3 regions of the Pantoea sp. YU22 genome follow, and region 3 is predicted to be linked to each of the others. Evidence: predicted binding sites of a transcription regulator. Region 3 holds the regulator's gene; each other region holds the start of a gene.
The links. Region 3 encodes CRP, which controls carbon source genes, mostly activating them, when cyclic AMP is high. Its sites were predicted from a motif close to ATGTGANNNNNNTCACAT; they were not measured.
Positions count from the first base shown of each region.

Region 1: the regulator CRP is predicted to act here: its motif matches at 3,457-3,474, upstream of EKL29_RS09555 (NupC/NupG family nucleoside CNT transporter).
Region 2: the regulator CRP is predicted to act here: its motif matches at 4,531-4,548, upstream of EKL29_RS14395 (YfcZ/YiiS family protein).

Region 1 covers NZ_RYDU01000005.1:47,596-54,108, forward strand. The annotation lists gene mgrA (L-glyceraldehyde 3-phosphate reductase) at 1-653, shown strand, start outside; gene EKL29_RS09540 (DUF2502 domain-containing protein) at 825-1,166, shown strand; gene EKL29_RS09545 (NAD(P)H-dependent oxidoreductase) at 1,205-1,789, opposite strand; gene EKL29_RS09550 (Nramp family divalent metal transporter) at 1,932-3,170, opposite strand; gene EKL29_RS09555 (NupC/NupG family nucleoside CNT transporter) at 3,539-4,729, shown strand; gene EKL29_RS09560 (LLM class flavin-dependent oxidoreductase) at 5,045-6,130, shown strand; gene EKL29_RS09565 (ABC transporter substrate-binding protein) at 6,130-6,513, shown strand, end outside.
Region 2 covers NZ_RYDU01000009.1:144,125-150,637, reverse strand. The annotation lists gene EKL29_RS14420 (DsbE family thiol:disulfide interchange protein) at 1-296, shown strand, start outside; gene EKL29_RS14415 (cytochrome c-type biogenesis protein) at 293-751, shown strand; gene ccmI (c-type cytochrome biogenesis protein CcmI) at 748-1,959, shown strand; gene mlaA (phospholipid-binding lipoprotein MlaA) at 1,995-2,759, shown strand; partial or broken gene fadL (long-chain fatty acid transporter FadL) at 2,996-4,279, opposite strand; gene EKL29_RS14395 (YfcZ/YiiS family protein) at 4,640-4,936, shown strand; gene fadI (acetyl-CoA C-acyltransferase FadI) at 5,098-6,408, shown strand; gene fadJ (fatty acid oxidation complex subunit alpha FadJ) at 6,408-6,513, shown strand, end outside.
Region 3 covers NZ_RYDU01000007.1:18,210-24,722, reverse strand. The annotation lists gene EKL29_RS11875 (aspartate aminotransferase family protein) at 49-1,269, shown strand; gene EKL29_RS11870 (YccS/YhfK family putative transporter) at 1,270-3,345, opposite strand; gene crp (cAMP-activated global transcriptional regulator CRP) at 3,404-4,036, opposite strand; gene EKL29_RS11860 (OsmC family protein) at 4,337-4,741, shown strand; gene EKL29_RS11855 (phosphoribulokinase) at 4,977-5,846, opposite strand; gene EKL29_RS11850 (YheU family protein) at 5,908-6,126, opposite strand; gene EKL29_RS11845 (hydrolase) at 6,123-6,513, opposite strand, start outside.

The DNA of each region.
Region 1 (6,513 bases), on a different contig from region 3:
GTAAATACCTTATCTCCAGCCTCGATCAGAGCCTGAAACGCATGGGGCTGGAGTATGTCGATATCTTTTATCACCATCGCCCGGACCCGGAGACACCGCTGGAAGAGACCATGCGCGCGCTGGATCAGGTGGTGCGTCAGGGCAAGGCGCTCTATGCCGCTATCTCTAACTATCCGGCGGATCGCGCGGCGGAAGCGATCGCGATCCTGCGCGATCTGGGCACGCCCTGCCTGATCCACCAGCCGCGCTATTCGATGTTTGAACGCGGCCCGGAAAACGGCCTGCTGGATACCTTAGGCGACAATGGCGTCGGCTGCATCGCCTTCTCTCCGCTGGCGGGCGGCGTGTTGACCGACCGTTACCTGCAGGGCATTCCGCAGGATTCGCGCGTTGCCAGCGGCAGTAAATTCCTGCGCGAGGAGCAGCTTACCGATGAGAAAATGGAAAAAGTGCGCAGGCTGAATGAGATTGCGCAACAGCGCGGCCAGAAGCTGGCGCAGATGGCGCTGGCGTGGGCGCTGCGCGACGACCGCATGACCTCTGTCTTGATTGGCGCAAGCAAAACCGCGCAGATCGACGATGCGGTGGATATGCTGGCGAACCGCCACTTCACTATCGCTGAGCTTTCCGCTATTGAAGGTATACTGCTGTAACTGTTTGCCGCCCGGTTCGCGCCGGGCATTTCTACAGCCGGAATTGTCTCAATCCCTCTTTTCTCCAGATTTTCCTCACAATTATCAGCGACACTCTACTCGTCACACAAGCAATGCGCGGGCATAACGCCTGCACCGCGCAGCGGCCCTGCCGCTGATAAGGAGAAGAAAATGAAACCTGCGATAATTTTTGCTGCTTTGCTGACCTGCCTGTCGCCTTTGGCGATCCAAAACGTCCAGGCTGCTGGCGCCTCTATTAGCCTGGCGCCCGGCGTAACGCTGCATCTGGGAGACCGCGATCGCCGCGGTTACTACTGGGACGGCGGCCGCTGGCGCGAGCCGCGCTGGTGGAACGACCGCTACCAGTACAATAATCATCGCTGGTGGCGCCATGAAGAGTGGCGACGTCAGAAGCAGTGGGAGCACGAGCGCCGCTGGCATGAGCGCGAACGCCGTCACCACTGGCGCGAGGCGCAGCGCCATCACGAGCGTTACGATCGCCACCATTATTAAGCTGACTTATTCGCCTTTGCGCTACGCGGCCTGAGAGGCTACGGTTCGGCGAATAAACGGCGTCCCGTCTGCCGTGCCGTTTCCAGATGCGTTTCAGGCGAGTCGGCGTCAGGCAGTAAAATCAGTTCCGACGTTTTCACCGCCGCGCCGACATAGTCAAAAATCCCTTCATCGATCTGCGTGCGCATCGCGGCATAATAGCCGCGGCGCGCATAGGTACGCAGATTCGCCCCGCCTATGCCCAACAGATGCACCTGCAGACGCCCCAGCTTTTTATTGATTTTGCCCTCAGGCGTCTCCCCATACGCCCAGCCGCTGGTAAATACGCGGTCGATCCAGCCTTTCAGCACGCCGGGGAAGGACCACCAGTAAACGGGATAAACCAGCACCAGCGCGTCGGCGCGGTCAATGCGCTTTTGCTCGGCCAGCACGTCGGCAGGCGGCGCAGACTGGTTGCGGAACAGCGCCAGGTCAGCCTCGCCATAGCGTGGATCGAACCCCTCCGCTATCAGGTCAGCGATTTCAAAAGTGTGCGGGGAGCGGATCTCGTTTGTCACCGCCCTGGCGACAGCGTGCGTAAATGAATCTCGATCGGGATGGGCGACCACTATCAGAGTATGCATAGGCTGACTCCTGTTCAAAGAAGAGAAAACGACTGCATATCGATAGTAGATGACCTGGGGCGGGCCGCGGCGACAGGCGCACATGCGGTTAAAGAGAGAGAAACGCTGGCCTGTGATAAGGCAGGCCAGCGTTTTAGCAGCTTTACAGACCGAGGATCTCGCCAACCAGCAGATAAGCATTGAGCGCCACCACCAGCACCACGATGGCGCGGCCAGCGTTCTGCATCAGGCGCGAGTTAACCATCTCGCCCATAATCTCGCGGTTGCCGGTAAAAGAGAGCAACGGTACCAGCGCCAGCGCGATGCCGAAGCTCAGCAGCACCTGGCTCATCACCAGAATGCGCGTCGGGTCCCAGCCCACCATAATGACGATAAAAGAGGGCAGCATGGTAACCAGACGACGCACCCACAGCGGAATATGAAAGCGGATAAAGCCCTGCATCACCACCTGACCGGCCAAGGTGCCGACCACGGTAGATGACAGGCCCGCCGCAACCAGGCTCAGGCCGAACACCGTTGCTGCGGCATGGCCGAGCAGCGGCGTCAGCGTCAGGTAAGCCTGATCAAGCTCGGCGATGGCGCTGTGGCCGCTGAAGTGGAACGCGGCGGCGGCGGTCGCCATCATCGCCAGGTTAACAAAGCCAGCAATGGTCATGGCGATCGCCACATCCAGCTTGGTCGAAGAGTAACGCTGACTTTTATTACCGCTCGCCCCGAACTGCGTCAGCGCCGAATGGAGATAGATGACGTGCGGCATAATGGTGGCGCCCAGCACGCCCGCCGCCAGGAATACGGCATCTGAAGTCGGCAGCGACGGCAGCGCCATCCCGACGACCAGCTCGCTGACCTTCGGCTGCGAAAAGAAGAGCTCGACGATATAGGCCGCCGCCACGAACAGCAGCAGGCCGCCAATCACCACTTCCAGCGGCTTCTGGCCGCGGCTTTGCAGCATCAGGATTAAAAAGGTGGCCACGCCGGTCAGCACCGCGCCCTGCAACAGCGAAATGCCGAGCAGCAGCTTAAAGCCGAGCGCCGCGCCGATAAACTCCGCCAGGTCGGTCGCCATTGCGATGATTTCCGCCTGTACCCAGTAGAACCACACCGCCGGACGCGGAAAGCGATCGCGAATATGTTCAGCAAGGTTTTTACCGGTGGCGATACCGAGCTTGGCGGACATCAGCTGAATGACCATCGCCATGATATTGGCCCAGACCACAACCCACAGCAGCTTGTAGCCATAGGCGGCGCCAGCCTGAATATTGGTCGCAAAGTTGCCTGGATCGATGTAGCCGATGGCGGCAATAAAGGCCGGACCCAGCAGCGCAAGCTTGATTTTTCTGGCTCCGCGAGCGGCACGCTCGGCGGTACGACTCTCAAACATAATTCTCTACCTGTCTGAACGCGTTTTAACCATGCCAGAGTATGGCCTGATCGCGGCAAGTGAAATGCGGTTATCGTTATTGCTGTAATAGATAGTGCTATGAAGTATAGCCATTGCTATACCTTACGGTAAAGCGAGACTTGTTAAAAAATGTGCAACGCGTCTCACTCTACGCTCTGGACATATTATAGACAATATTTTTGTGGATATTTGCTGTGAACGTTTTGTGAACAGGCTGTGACGGGTGAGAGTTTTCTGAGAAAACGGGTGATAGCGAATCCTTATAATGTGGATTTGATCTCGTTTTTAAGTAACGCGTTACATAGAATACGCAGCAAATTACAACCCTCCTCAAATCTGGAGCAAGCATGTCCCATATTTTGCACTTCCTTTTAGCACTGGTGGTGGTAGGCGTGCTGGCGTTACTCGTCAGCCATGACCGTAAAAGTATTCGTATTCGCTACATTGTCCAGCTTCTGGTCATTGAAGTGCTGCTGGCGTGGTTCTTCCTGAATTCCGAGGCAGGGCTCGGGTTCGTTAAAGGTTTCGCCGGTCTGTTCGACCATCTTCTTAAGTACGCAGGCGAAGGCACCAACTTCGTGTTCGGCAATATGAACGATAAAGGCCTCGCGTTCTTCTTCCTGAATGTGCTGTGTCCGATCGTCTTTATCTCCGCGCTGATCGGCATTCTGCAGCATTTCCGTATTCTGCCGTGGGTAATCCGCGGTATCGGCACCGTGCTCTCTAAAGTCAACGGCATGGGCAAGCTGGAATCCTTTAACGCCGTCAGCTCTCTGATTCTGGGACAATCAGAAAACTTTATCGCCTATAAGGATATCCTCGGCAAAATGTCGCAGCGCCGCATGTACACCATGGCAGCGACCGCGATGTCGACCGTTTCTATGTCGATTGTCGGCGCCTATATGACCATGCTGCAGCCGAAATATGTGGTCGCCGCGCTGGTGCTTAACATGTTCAGTACCTTTATCGTGCTGTCGCTGATCAACCCTTACCGCGTCGACAGCGAGGAAGATCTGCAGCTGCAGGACATCCATAAAGGCCAGAGCTTCTTTGAAATGCTGGGCGAATATATTCTCGCCGGTTTCCGTGTGGCGATTATCGTCGCGGCAATGCTGATCGGCTTTATCGCGCTGATCTCCGGCCTGAACGCGCTGTTCGAATTTATCTTCGGCATCAGCTTCCAGGGCGTGCTGGGCTACGTCTTCTATCCGTTTGCCTGGGTGATGGGCGTGCCGGCTCACGAAGCGCTGCAGGTCGGCAGTATTATGGCCACCAAGCTGGTTTCCAACGAGTTCGTGGCGATGATGGATCTGCAGAAGCTGGCGGGCCATCTGTCACCGCATTCTGAAGGCATTCTGTCAGTGTTCCTGGTCTCCTTCGCCAACTTCTCTTCAATCGGCATCGTCGCAGGCGCTATTAAAGGTCTGAACGAGGAGCAAGGCAACGTGGTGTCGCGCTTCGGCCTGAAGCTGCTCTACGGCTCAACGCTGGTTAGCGTGCTTTCCGCCGCCATTGCCGGTCTGGTGCTGGCGTTCTGACGGACAGGCGGGAGAGAGAACCAAGAGCAAAGCGCCCCGTGACAGGAAGTTGCGGGAAAAGTCGGCAGAGACGCCGCCATCTGCGCCTTGTTGAATCACTCACTTCCGCGCTGCCAACGGGTAGCACGTTGCAGGGCGAGACAATGTCTCGCCCTTATTCTTAATTATTCCTGCTTGTTATAACGCCTGCCGCGTCGTCTCAGCCGCGCTGCGACGCCCTTCCCCGTTTCCCGCAAATCCTTTGCACAATATCGAATTTCATCTCGTGCCCGCCGCCCCGTAGTTTTTCTGGTAACTCAACACCGGGAGAAGCGCATGAGCATTCAATTTCTGGGCATGATCGGCCATCGTCTGGCCTCTGAAATCATTCCGGCCAGCGGGCCGTTATTCGATAAAAACTATATTGCTGATTTCACCCGCGCCCATGAAGAGGCGGGATTTGACCGGGTTCTGGTGGGCTACTGGTCCGATCAACCAGACGGCTTTTTAGTCACGGCGCACGCTGCCGCCAGCACCTCGCGCATTAAATTTTTACTGGCGCATCGTCCGGGCTTTGTGGCGCCAACGCTGGCGGCGCGTAAGCTGGCGTCGCTCGATCACCTCACCGACGGACGTCTGGCGGTGCATATCATCAGCGGCGGCAGCGACAGCGAACAGCGCCGCGACGGCGACTTCCTCAACAAAACGGAACGTTACGCGCGCACCGACGAGTTTCTCAGCGTGCTGAATAAGAGCCTGACCTCAGCGGAAGCCTGGGATCACCAGGGCGACTTTTACCGCGCCGAGCAGGCCTTCTCCGCCATCAAACCGCTGCAAAGCAAACTGCCGGTCTACTTTGGCGGCTCTTCGCCGGAGGCGATTGAGGTCGCCGCGCGCCACGCCGACGTTTTCGCGCTGTGGGGCGAGCCGCTGCAGGGCGCGGCGGAAACCGTGCAAACCGTGCGTGCCGCCGCGGCGAAAAGCGGCCGTGATATTAAATTCAATATCTCTTTCCGCCCGATTATCGGCAAAACAGAGAAAGAGGCCTGGGAGCGCGCGGAACATATTTATCAGACGGCGCAAAAGCAGCTGGCCGAGTCGGGCTACTCCTTCGGCCTGCCCAAGCCGCAAAGCGTGGGCGCGCAGCGCTTGCTGGCGGCGGCTAACGAAAGCGATCGCCACGATAAAGTGCTGTGGACCGGCATCGCGAAGCTGGTGAGCGGCGGCTATAACTCCACCGCGCTGGTGGGCACCGCGGATCAGGTTTCCGATGCGCTGCTGGATTACTACCACCTCGGCATCGACAGCGTGCTGATCCGCGGCTTCGATCCGCTGAACGACGCGGTGGAGTATGGCCGCGAGCTGCTGCCGCTGACGCGCGAAAAAGTCGCCGCCCTGACGCGCGGCAAGAGGAGCGCCTGATGCGTCTGGCTGTCCTGTTTGCCGGTATCACGCTGGCGTTAAGCCTTCATCACGCCCTCGCCGCCGAAAAAGTGACGCTGCGCCTCGGCGACGTCAAAGGGGATCGTTTCGCCGCGCTGAAGGCCTCCGGCGAACTGGAAAACCTGCCTTATGAACTGAAGCTCACCGCGTTCGACGCTGGCGCGCCGGTGCAGGAAGCGCTGAATGCGGGCGCGCTGGACGTTGGTTTTACCGGCGATCTGCCGTTCCTGTTTGTCTATGCCGCAGGCGCGCCGGTTAAAGCGGTCGGAGCGTGGCAGAACAATCCAGACAGCATCGCGCTGTTGACGCGTCCTGATGCGGGGATCCACCGCCTGCAGGATCTGAAAGGGAAGCAGATCGCC
Region 2 (6,513 bases), on a different contig from region 3:
ATCAGTATCTGAACACGCTGGCGGAGCAGGGCATCCGCGTGGTAGGGCTGAACTATAAAGACGATCGCACTAAAGCGGTCACCTGGCTTAACTCGCTGGGTAATCCTTACGCGCTCAGCCTTTATGATGGCGACGGCATGCTGGGGCTGGATCTCGGCGTTTATGGCGCGCCGGAAACCTTTCTGATCGACGGCAACGGCATTATCCGCTATCGCCACGCGGGCGACCTGAACGCGCGCGTCTGGCAGCAGGAAGTGCTGCCGCTGTGGCGGAAATACAGCAAGGAGGGCGTATGAAACGCGTTCTTCTTACTCTCTGCGGTCTGCTGTTTAGCTTCAGCCTGTGGGCGGCGATCGATACTTACCAGTTCGACTCCGTGGCGCAGGAAGAGCAGTATCGCGATTTGACCGGCTCGCTGCGCTGCCCGAAATGCCAGAACAACAGCATCGCCGACTCGAACGCGATGATCGCAGCGGATATGCGCCTCAAGGTCTATGAGCTGATGAAGCAGGGCCAGAGCCGCCAGCAGATTATCGACTATATGGTGGCGCGCTACGGCAATTTCGTTACCTATGAGCCGCCGGTAACGTCGTCGACGCTGATCCTCTGGGTCGGCCCGGCGCTGTTCGCGCTGCTGGGCGGCCTGACTATTATCCTGCGCAGCCGCCAGCGTAAAACGCGCAGCGAGCTGGACGATACCGATCAACAGCGCCTTGCGGCGATACTTAAACGCGACGGGAAGCTGAAATGACCGCTTTGTGGCTAAGCATTATTATTCTGCTGGCGGCCGCCAGCGCCCTGTTTCTCGGCGCCGGATGGCGTCAGCGTCAGTCGAGCGAGGCCGATCGCGATCGCCTTAATACCGATTTTTATCATCAGCGCCTGCGCGAGCTGGAAGAGGATGAGGCGCAGGGCGTTATCGGCGAGCGCGCCACGATGGTCAGCGAACTGCAGCAGACGCTGCTGACCGATATTCCGCAGCAGGGGGCCGCGCCGTCGCGCGCCAGCAGCCGTCTGGCGCTGCTGCCCGGCGTCGTGGTGCTTATCGCCGTGTCGCTTGGCATGTATCTGAAAGGCGGCGGGCTGGCGCAGGTTGCTGGCTGGATGCAGGTGCAGCAGGATTATCCGGCGCTGCGTGCGCGGGTGATGGATCCGCAGGCGAAACCGCTGACCATGGAGGAGCTGGCGCGTCTGCAGCTCGGCCTGCGCACCGCGCTGCAGTCGCAGCCGGATAACCTTAACGACTGGACCATGCTGGGACGTCTCGGCATGGTGCTGAACAACGCCGCCAGCGCCAGCCAGGCGTTTGAGCATGCGCTGCAGCTCGCGCCCAACAACCTTACGCTGAAACAGGACTATGCTGAAGTACTGACGCGCTCCAGCGATCCGCAGGATAACCGCCAGGCTGGCCTGATGCTGCGCGATATGCTGAAAGATGACGGCAATAATCTGCGTACGCTCGGCCTGCTGGCTTTTAACGCCTATGAACAGCAGCAGTATGACCAGGCTATCAGCGCGTGGCAGGCTATGCTGAAACAGATCCCGGCAGAGGATCAACGCCGCGCGATGATCGAGCGCAGCATTGAACAAGCAAAAACCGACGCGGGCCAGCAGAATACGCAGCTGGCGCTGACGGTGACGTTGACGCCGGAGGCAGAAAAAATGTTACCGCCGGGCGGAGTAATGTATATTTCTGTTTCTGACGGTGTTTCACCGGTGCCCGTGGCCGTTAAGCGCTTGCCGCTGAGCCACTTTCCGTTATCGCTTACGCTGGATGACAGCAACGCCATGATGCCGGAGCGCCTGCTTTCGGCGCAGCATCAGGTACAGGTTCGGGTGCGTATCTCCCGCGACGGCAGCGCCAGTCCGCAATCGGGCGACTGGTTTGGTCTGAGCGCGTTAACGCCCTGGGACGGTCATCAGCACATGGCTGTGGAGATTAATCAACAGCAGCCCTGAAGCGATACATCATTAAACCGCACAGGGAGATAACAATGGCTTACCGCCTGACCAGCCTGGTCCTGGCCAGTGTCATGCTGGCTGGATGCGCCAGCTCAAAGCCGGACAGCGAGGCGCCTGCGCAGCGCAGCGATCCGCTTGAAGGCTTTAACCGCACGATGTTTAACTTTAACTACAACGTGCTGGATCCATATGTGCTGCGCCCTGTCGCGGTGGCGTGGCGCGATTACGTGCCGGTACCGGCGCGTACCGGTTTAAGCAATTTCCTCGGCAACCTGGAAGAGCCGGCCAGTATGGTGAACTCGATTCTGGTAGGCGAGCCGCGCCAGGCGGGCATTCACTTCACCCGCTTCTTCCTGAACTCCATACTGGGTCTGGGCGGTTTTATCGATGTCGCGGGCAAGGCGAACCCGGAGCTGGCGCGTGAAGTGCCGCACCGTTTCGGCAGCACGCTCGGCCACTACGGCGTCGGCTATGGACCTTACGTCGAGCTGCCAGCCTACGGCAGCTTCACCATTCGCGAAGATGGCGGCGACTATGTGGATACGCTCTATCCGGTGCTCGGCTGGCTGACCTGGCCGATGTCTATCGCTAAGTGGACGCTGGAAGGGGTGGAGACGCGCGCGCAGCTGCTCGACTCCGATGCGCTGCTGAAGCAGCAGTCGGATCCCTACGCCTTTATTCGCAACGCCTATTTCCAGCGTCATGATTTCCTGGCGAACGGCGGTCGACTGAAGCCGGAAGAGAACCCGAACGCCAGCGCGATTCAGGACGATTTAAAAGATATCGACGCGCAGTAACGGCGGCAACAGATGCAATGGCGACCTCAGGGTCGCCATTTTTGTTCAGGCTGGGAGCCGACGCGAGTGGCATGGGCCGATCGCAAAGACGCAAAAAGCGGCATCCATGCCAGCTCGGCCCGCGCCTTCCCTGGCGCGGGACGCTTTGCTCTTCTGCCCATGCCACTCGCGTTTTACGTTCGATGCACGCAAAAAAATGGCGACCCAGAGGTCGCCATTTTCACTCACTTCAGCTATCAGAACTTATAGTTGAAGTTCGCGCCGTACAGCCAGGCTTTACCTACAGAGTTAAAGGTATAAGGACCTTCTTCCACCGTGACGTGCTGGCCATGCATATAAGAGACGCCCACATCCACTGAGGCATCCTGTGTAAAGGCATAAGAGGCGCCCGCACTCAGCCAGAGACGATCCTGGTCCGGAATAGAGATAGAACGCTTGTCTGCCGGAACCGGGCTGTCATCAAAAGCAATACCGGTGCGGAAGGTCCAGTTATCGTCATAGTAATAGGTGGTGCCCAGCGCGATGCGGTAGGCGTCCTTAAAGCTCTCATCTTTATAGAACAGCGTCTGACCGCTTGAGCCGGTGGCTTTCAGCTCCTGGAACTGGCTCCAGCTGGTGTAGGCCAGGCTGTAGTGTACCGCCCACTGTGGCGCCACTTTATGCCAGCCGGACACTTCCCACATTTCAGGCAGGTTTAGCGTCAGCGCGCCCGGAATGGTCGAGCCGCCGGTGGCGTAAGGCAGCCCTAAGTTGGCCGCCTGATTGATGCGGTTAACGGCGGTGGGCAGGCTGCTTTTATAGTCGCCGTCGAAATCGACTTTAACTTCCGAACGATAGGTAAAGCCGAAGCGGTTGTTTTTATCCACTTCATACAGAATGCCTGCGTTCCAGCCGTAGCCCCACTCGTCGCCCTTCAGATGAGCGACCTGAGTATCGGCAGGGAAGCCCAGCGCCGTGCCCGCCTCGCCCGCGTAGCGCTCAATCTTGGCGCGCGCATAAACGGCGTCAAAACCGACGCCGAAGCTGAAATGCTCGTTAAGACGGTAAGCGGTGCTGAGATTAAAGTTGGCGGTCATCAGGTCGGTTTTGCCGCCGTAACCGCCCGCCGTATAGTCATCGCTGAATTCCGTCGCCAGACCATAGTTTGAGGTTGCGGATGCGCCGACCCACTACTGATCGTTAATCGGCTGCACATAGTGAAGATTGGGGATCCACTGCGTCGGCGCGATATTGCTGGCGTTGAGGCTGCGGCCGGTCGGACTGTTGCCGGTAATATCGACATCAGGATCGATAAAAACCGCGCCGATGGAAAACATCGGGCGATCCATCAGCGCCATCGTCGCCGGGTTGCGGCTGGCCGATGCGGCAGTGTCGCCCATCGCGCCTTCGCCGGAATAGGCACGACCCAGCCCAGCAGAGGAGAATTCGTTAAGCTGAAAGCCCGCTGCGTATACGTGTGAAGAGACAAGCGCCACTGCAGCCGCCACGGCTGACTTTGCGAACAGGTTTTTATGGCTCATGACCACAACCTCATATGAATTATTATTAACTGTAATTGTTACATGGCGTAACAAGGGTCGGCGGATTGTAGGGACTGACCAGAAGCTGACAAATCAGACCAGTGCGGCAAGTATAGGTCTGACCTGTGTAGATGTTGCAATATTGTTTTTAAAATATTTCTGAATTGATCTGCAAAATTTCGATCTGCTTAACAAAACGGGCGGGACTAAGAGCAGCATAGCGACTCTAATTTGTTTTGGATCAAATTTTATTGTGATATTCGTCACTTAGCGAGACTCTCATGGCGCATTTTTAGCGGGAGGCGTAAAATTTCGGCCGTTAATCCAGATCGCTAACCGGTTTATTCCCAGGAGAAAACAATGACCAATACCATGAATAAATGCAGCGCTAATGAAACTGCCGCCTGCTGTTGCGTGGATGTCGGCACCGTGATGGATAACAGCGACTGTACCGCCACCTGGTCAGAATGGTTCGCGCAGCGTAGCGAAGCCGAAGCGAAACTGGCGAGCCTGACGAAAAAAGCGCGGCAGGTTGAATCCGACCCCTGCCAGATCGACGCCCGCTTCGATGAGCGCGACAACGGCGTGCAGCTTGATATCAGTTTCACCTTCGCCTGCCAGGCCGAAACTCTGATTTTTCAGCTGGGCCTGCGCTAAGCCTCTGAACGCCGTTGCTAAACGGCGTTTTTCATTTTCGTGTTTCCCCTCGCACTTTTTTTCTTTCCTGATTGGCGGCACGCCCGCTTGTCGTTAACACTGTGGATCAGGTCAGACCTCTCAGGGCGATGATGCCCGGTCAACTTTCACAGGTGAAAAAGATGAGCAAAGCGCAGCCGTTGCTGACGCGTGCGGGCGATCGTATCGCCATCACTCATGGACTTCGCACGCCGTTCCTGCGCCAGGCAACAGGTTTTCATGGCATTCCCGCCGTGGAGCTCGGCCGGATGGTAGTAAGCGAACTGATGGCGCGCAGCGAACTGCCGGTCGAGGTAATAGAACAGATGGTATTCGGGCAGGTTATCCAGATGCCGGAAGCGCCCAATATCGCGCGGGAGATTGTTCTCAGTAGCGGGCTGAGCGTGCACACCGACGCCTACAGCGTCAGTCGCGCCTGTGCCACCAGCTTTCAGGCGGTCGCCAACTTGGCGGAAAGCCTGATGGCGGGCACTATCAGAGCGGGTATTGCAGGCGGCGCGGACTCCTCATCGGTACTGCCGATCGGCGTCAGCAAAACCCTGGCGCGTGCGCTGCTCGACCTCAGCAAAGCGCGCAGCGTCGGCCAGAAGATGCAGATCCTGCGTCGGCTGCGGCCGCGCGATCTGCTGCCGGTGCCGCCTGCCGTCGCCGAGTACTCCACCGGTTTGCGCATGGGTGATACGGCGGAGCAGATGGCGAAAACGCACGGCATTACCCGCGCCGCGCAGGACGCGCTGGCGCTACGGTCGCACCAGCGCGCCGCCAGCGCCTGGCAGTCCGGCGTACTGCAGCAGGAGGTGATGCCCGCCTTCGCGCCGCCGTGGAAAGCGCCGATTGAGCAGGACAATAACGTGCGCATGGCGGCGAAAATCGAAGACTATACGCGACTACGTCCGGCATTTGACCGCCAGCACGGCAGCGTTACGGCGGCCAACAGTACGCCGCTTACCGACGGCGCGGCAGCGGTAGTGCTGATGAGCGAAGGACGCGCGCGCGAACTGGGTCTCTCGCCGCTGGGCTACCTGCGCAGCTACGCTTTTACCGCCACTGACGTCCAGCAGGACATGCTGCTCGGTCCCGCCTACGCCTCGCCGCTGGCGCTGGATCGCGCTGGCGTCGCGCTTGGCGATTTAACGCTGATCGATATGCATGAAGCCTTCGCCGCTCAGACGCTTTGCAATCTGCGCTGTTTTAGCGACGAACGCTTCGCGCGCGAAAAACTCAACCGGCCGCACGCGCTGGGCGAGGTCAATGAAGAGCGTTTTAACGTTCTCGGCGGCTCAATCGCCTACGGCCATCCTTTCGCCGCCACCGGCGCGCGCATGATCACCCAAACACTGCATGAACTGCGGCGGCGCGGCGGCGGGCTGGGGCTGGTTACCGCCTGCGCCGCAGGCGGCTTAGGCGCGGCAATGGTTCTGGAGGCGGAATAATGGAGCAGAGCGCTTTCTCTTTACAGATGCGGCAGGATCAGGTCGGCGTCATCGTTATCGACGTCCCGGGCGAAAAAATGAATACGCTGCGCGCGGCTTTTGCGC
Region 3 (6,513 bases):
TGATTATTATTTCACTGTGGCTCAATAAATAATCAGAGGTGGTCGGCGATGGCAACGGAGAAAATTGCGGTAACGCGGGAAACGTTCGATAACGTTATCTTGCCTGTTTATGCACCTGCGCAGTTCGTGCCGGTAAAAGGCAAGGGCAGCCGTGTCTGGGATCAGCAGGGCAAAGAGTATATCGACTTTTCCGGCGGCATCGCCGTAACGGCGCTGGGCCATTGCCATCCGGCGCTGGTGGAGGCGCTGAAAACCCAGGGCGAAACCCTGTGGCATTTGAGCAATGTCTTTACCAACGAGCCTGCGCTGCGCCTCGCCAGCAAACTGATCGATGCCACCTTCGCCGAGCGCGTCTTTTTCGCCAACTCCGGCGCCGAAGCGAACGAAGCCGCTTTCAAGCTGGCGCGCTACTACGCCTGCCATCGCCACAGCCCGTTCAAAACCAAAATCATCGCGTTCCACAACGCGTTTCACGGCCGTACCCTGTTTACCGTTTCCGTTGGCGGTCAGCCCAAATATTCCGACGGTTTTGGACCGAAACCAGCGGATATCGTACACGTTCCCTTTAACGATCTGGAGGCGGTCAAAGCGGTTATTGATGACCATACCTGCGCCATCGTGGTTGAGCCGATTCAGGGCGAGGGTGGCGTTATGCCCGCCACGCCGGAGTTTATGCAGGGATTGCGCGCGCTGTGCGATAAGCATCAGGCGCTGCTGGTGCTGGATGAAGTGCAGAGCGGCATGGGACGCAGCGGCAAGCTGTTCGCGTATGAACACTACGGTGTGACGCCGGATATTCTCACCACCGCCAAAGCGCTGGGCGGCGGCTTCCCGGTGAGCGCCATGCTGACCACCCATGAGATCGCCTCAGCCATGTCGCCGGGCGTACACGGCACCACCTACGGCGGCAACCCGCTGGCCTGCGCGGTAGCGGAAGCCGCGCTGGATGTCATCAATACGCCGGAGGTGCTACAGGGCGTTCAGACGCGTCGCGAGCAGTTCGTAACGGCGCTGAAAGCGCTCGACGCGAAGCATGATCTCTTTACGGACATTCGCGGCAAAGGTTTGCTGATCGGCGCGGCGCTGAAGCCGCAGCATGCCGGTAAAGCGCGCGATATCCTTCACGCGGCTGCGGCGGAGGGCGTGATGGTGCTGGTGGCGGGAACCGATGTGATCCGCTTTGCGCCATCGCTGGTCATTGAACCCACCGATATTGAAGAGGGCATGACGCGCTTTGCCCGCGCGGTGGAAAGCGTCCTGACGGCCTGATCAACTTTTCCGCAGATGCCTTATCAGCCAGCGGCCATGGTGCGGCCGTTGGCTCCACGCCAGCGACGAAATGGTGTGCATCACGTTCAGATGCTCCAGAATGCGCTTCACATGCTGCTCCAGAATCGTCGTGGGGCCTTCATCCATGTTTTCTACGCCCGCCATCACGTTGGTCTGCGATCCCGGCCCGTCATACTCCAGCCGCTGCTGGCAGCGCTGTAGCGCAATTTCGCATGACTGCAGATAACGCTGCGCCAGATCGGGCGTCAGCATAGTGTGTTCGCGAGCAAGGATCGTCATGGCGTTGATATGCTCGACGATAAACTGGCTGTGCGTCACCCATAAGCGCATATCTTTCAGGTATTGCGCATTGAAGCCCGGTTCCTGCATCGCCTGATTGAGCGAGTTGAACAGCGCATTATGCGCCTGGTTGACCTTCATACGCTGATAAGCCAGCTGCTTCGCCTCCTGCTCCGGCCCCAGCAGCAGGCGCAACGCATCCTGATAGGTTTCCAGCGCGTCGTGGGCGTTCTGACGCAGCAGCCCGCTCTGCCACTGCGGCCAGAGCCATAGCATGCCGCCAAAGGCGATAAGGCATCCCATCAGGGTATCCATCAGGCGTGGCAGTAAAAACTGCGCGCCGTTTAGCGACAGCAGCTGCAGCGAGTAAACCGCCGTGACGGTAAAGCCGATCATCGACCAGCCGTAATATTTACGCGTCACCAGATAGCTCAGCAGCGTCACCACCAGCATAAACAGCAGCACCAGCGATTCCGGTACCGCGAAGCGCAGCGAGGCGGCGGCAATCACCAGGCCGGCGAAGGTGCCCAGCGCCCGGTGCTGGATCCGCACCCGCGTGGCGCTGTAGCCGTTCTGGCTGACAAACATAATGGTCATCAGGATCCAGTAGGGCTTGGGGATATCGAACAGCATCGCCAGCGCGCTGCCGAACATCAGCATCACGGCGAAGCGCGCCGCCGTGCGCAGCGCAGAGGACTTCAGCGACAGATAGCTGCGCAACGCGGCAAGCAGCGGCAGACGGCGCTGGCGATCGGTCATCAGGTCGCGCTGATAGAGCGGTTTTTGCGTGCGCAGCACGCGCGCGATGCGGCTGAAGTGGTAGAAGCAGAAGTGGCCCACCGGGTTATCGGGATGCTGACGGGCGATCTTCTCCAGCGCGCCGAGCGGCTTATCCATATCGAAACGGCTCGGCAGCTGGTGGTAAAGAATGGCGTCGGCGAGCGCGCGCAGTCGTGCCGAGATAATGTTGGCGTTCCAGCGTATTACCGCTTCTGCATGGCTGCGCTCTACCAGTTTCTGCACCTCCTCTGGCTGATGCAGGCTGACAGAGATATGCTCCTGCAGATCGAGCGCCACCTGAAAAGCGCGCGTCAGCCGTTTATGGCTGTTGTCGCGGCTGGCGGAGAGCATATGCATCTGCTGATAGCAGGTGTTAATCAAATCGACCGCTTTCTGCTGGCGCGCCAGCAGCGGGGGCAACGCTTTTTCCGGATCGGTAAGCTGGGTCAGCAGCGTATATTTCGCGTCGCAGTAATCCGCCAGTTCGCGGTAGATCAGGCTCAGGGTTTCGCGCATCGGCTGCTCTTTCCACAGCCAGAACCAGAACCAGTTGAAGAGTCCATACCAGAGCGTGCCGCCGATATAGAGCAGCGGCGGCACATAGATCGGCATGCGGCCGATCAGGCTTAGCGTAAAGATGGCCGCCACCAGCGTCCCTGAGAGCAAACGCCCGTGCAGAGGGCTGATTTCGCCGGTAACGCCCAGCAGCAGCGGCAGAACAAAGAGCACGGCAGGCAGCGGCACGCCTTTCAGCGTTAAGAGCTGGATCAGGAAACTGCCGAGCGCAAACAGCGAGCCGCCGACAATCAGACGTTTGAAGAAGCGTTTGTGCGGCGTATCCAGGCCCGCGACGTTACAGCAGGCAGGAACGAGAGAGAAGAGCAGCCCTTTTTGCAGATCGCCGAACAGCCAGCCGAGTGCCACGGGAATGCACAGCACCAGCGTCTGCCGCAGGGCATAGTTAACTTCGGGGTGATAGATGATTCGACGCCACATCACTTCGCTAAAAGCAGTAACGGCGTGACTGAGAAATCACGCCGTGAGTGAGAGGAAATCAGCGGGTGCCGTAAACGACAATGGTTTTGCCGTGTGCGGAAATCAGATTCTGGTCTTCCAGCATTTTCAAAATGCGGCCCACGGTTTCGCGTGAGCAACCAACGATTTGGCCAATTTCCTGACGAGTAATTTTGATTTGCATGCCGTCGGGATGCGTCATGGCGTCTGGCTGTTTAGCCAGGTTAAGCAGGGTTTGTGCAATACGTCCGGTAACGTCGAGGAAAGCTAAATTGCCTACTTTTTCCGATGTGACCTGCAGACGGCGCGCCATCTGCGACGAGAGACGCATTAAAATATCCGGGTTCACCTGGATAAGCTGACGGAATTTCTTGTAGGAAATCTCCGCCACTTCGCACGCGGTTTTAGCGCGTACCCAGGCGCTGCGCTCCTGACCTTCTTCAAACAGGCCAAGCTCGCCGATAAAATCACCCTGATTCAGGTAAGAGAGGATCATCTCTTTGCCCTCTTCATCTTTGATAAGTACCGCAACGGAACCTTTCACGATGTAGTAGAGGGTTTCAGCCTTCTCACCCTGATGAATCAGCGTACTTTTGGATGGATATTTGTGAATATGGCAATGGGACAGGAACCATTCGAGTGTAGGGTCTGTTTGCGGTTTGCCGAGAACCATTCGCTATTATCCTCTGTTGTAATCGTGCCCAAAACGCGGGGGGATTATTCCCTGCCAGGCGATGAAAGCTTCAAGCGTTTCTCCTGAAGGAGATTATTCGGGCCTTATTTTGCGGCAGGCGCTTGATGTGTCCCGTCTTCGTCCTTAACAGAACGAACTATTTTCAGCACTGTTTGTAGCACAGCTTTTGCCGACTGTCTTCTGTTGTCTCGCTTCAGCAAAGGGGGGATTACTCTGGATTGCTGTTTGTCAGGTGAACGCGTACTCTGGCGGCAAACGGGCTATTCTTGAGGTGGAAACATGCAGGCACGAGTGAAGTGGGTCGAAGGGTTAACCTTTCTCGGCGAGTCGGCGTCGGGACATCAGATTCTGATGGACGGCAACTCCGGCGATAAAGCGCCAAGTCCGATGGAGATGGTGCTGATGGCGACGGGCGGCTGCAGTGCCATCGACGTGGTCTCTATTTTACAGAAAGGGCGCAACGAGGTGGCGGACTGCGAGGTGAAGCTGACCTCAGAGCGTCGCGAAGAGGCGCCGCGTCTGTTTACCCATATTAACCTGCACTTTGTGGTCAGCGGCAAAGCGCTGAGCGATAAAGCCGTGGCGCGCGCGGTAGATCTCTCAGCGGAGAAGTATTGTTCGGTGGCGTTAATGCTGGGCAAGGGCGTTGAGATTACCCATAGCTATGAGGTGATTGAGCTGTAAGGCTGGTTGCCTTTAGCAACGAGCTCGCGCGGGTGAAATGGGCCGATCGCAAAGTCGCTCAAGGCATCCATGCGCGCTCGGCCCGCGACATCCTTGTCGCGGGACGCTTTGCTCCTCTGCCCATCTCACCCGCTCTTTGCGTTCCGGATGCCCTCTTTTGCGTCTTTGCGATCGGGCCTTGCCATCCGCGACCACCTCGGTCTTACCACCTGCGACCACCTGCGACCACAGCCGGTCAGGCGATCTGCTTCCCTTCCATCAGTCGCTGCACCAGCGGTGCCATAATCAGCTCCATCGCCAGCCCCATTTTACCGCCCGGCACCACCAGGGTATTCATATGCGAAATAAACGAACCCTGCAGCATCGCCAGCAGATAGGGGAAGTCGATATTTTCCAGCCCGCGGAAGTGAATAACCACAAAGCTCTCGTCCAGCGACGGGATCTCACGCGCGGCGAACGGGTTTGAGGTATCGACGGTAGGGACGCGCTGGAAGTTGATATGGGTGCGTGAAAACTGCGGCGTAATGAAGTTGATGTAATCCTCCATCGAGCGAACCACGGAATCCATCACGGCTTCGCGCGAGTGACCGCGTTCGCTGGTGTCGCGCACCAGCTTCTGGATCCACTCCAGGTTAACGATCGGCACAACCCCTACCAGCAGATCGACTTTCTCCGCCACATTATGCTGCTGCGTCACTACGCCGCCGTGGAGTCCTTCATAGAACAGCACGTCGGTATTTTCCGGCAGCGGCTGCCAGGGCGTAAAGGTGCCAGGCACCTGATTCCAGGGAACGGCTTCGTCGTAGGTATGCAGATACTTGCGCGACTGGCCTTTCCCTTCGTTGCCGTAGTCGGTAAAGGTTTGCTCCAGCAGACCGAAATCATTGGCTTCCGGACCGAAATAGCTGACGTGGCGCCCTAAGTCGCGCGCCTTGCGGATAGCCATATCCATTTCCGGCCGCGTATAGCGGTGGAAGCTGTCGCCCTCCAGCTCGGCGGCATGCAGGTTGAGCTGCTGAAAAATTTTACGGAACGCCAGGCTGGTGGTGGTGGTGCCGGCGCCGCTGGAGCCGGTTACCGCAATAATCGGATGTCGTGCTGACATGGAAAAGCTCCCTGTAGAGTCGGGCGATGAGCATAGTTAACACGAAAAGCGCGTCGACGCATCAGCCGCGAAATTCGCTGCGCGGCATAATATTGATAGTTTCATGCAGTTCCGACCAGACCAGCACGACGTCGCCGCGCTCCAGCTGGCGGCGCACATCATCGACTTTTTGCGCCAGGCTGCGCTCCTGCTCGCCATAGTCAGTGCCTTCGCGCAGCACAAAGGCTTCAATCAGGTTGGTAAGCGTATCGGGATCGAGTTGTTGCCAGGGAATAATCATGATGAGAGCCATTGTGTAAGCCACTGCGGCACACGTTGTTCGAGCCACATCTGCGGTTGACGCAGCGTGCCGCCGACAAAGCCAACGTGTCCGCCATGCGGCGTAAGTTGATAGAGGGTGCTGGCTGAGAGCTGCTCCGGCAGTGGGATCACCTCATCAGTCATAAAAGGATCGTCTTTGGCGTGAATGATCAGCAAGGGTTTACGCACCTTTTTTAACAGCGGCATAGCGCTGGCGCGCCGGTAATAGTCGCCCGCATCAAGAAAGCCGTGGGCGCGGGCGGTGATGGCGTCGTCAAAATCGCGCAGGCGGCGCAGCGCCTTAAGCTGCAGCAAATCTACCGGCAGCGTGCCCGGCCAGGCGCGCAGTTTACGCTCGGCGTTCTTT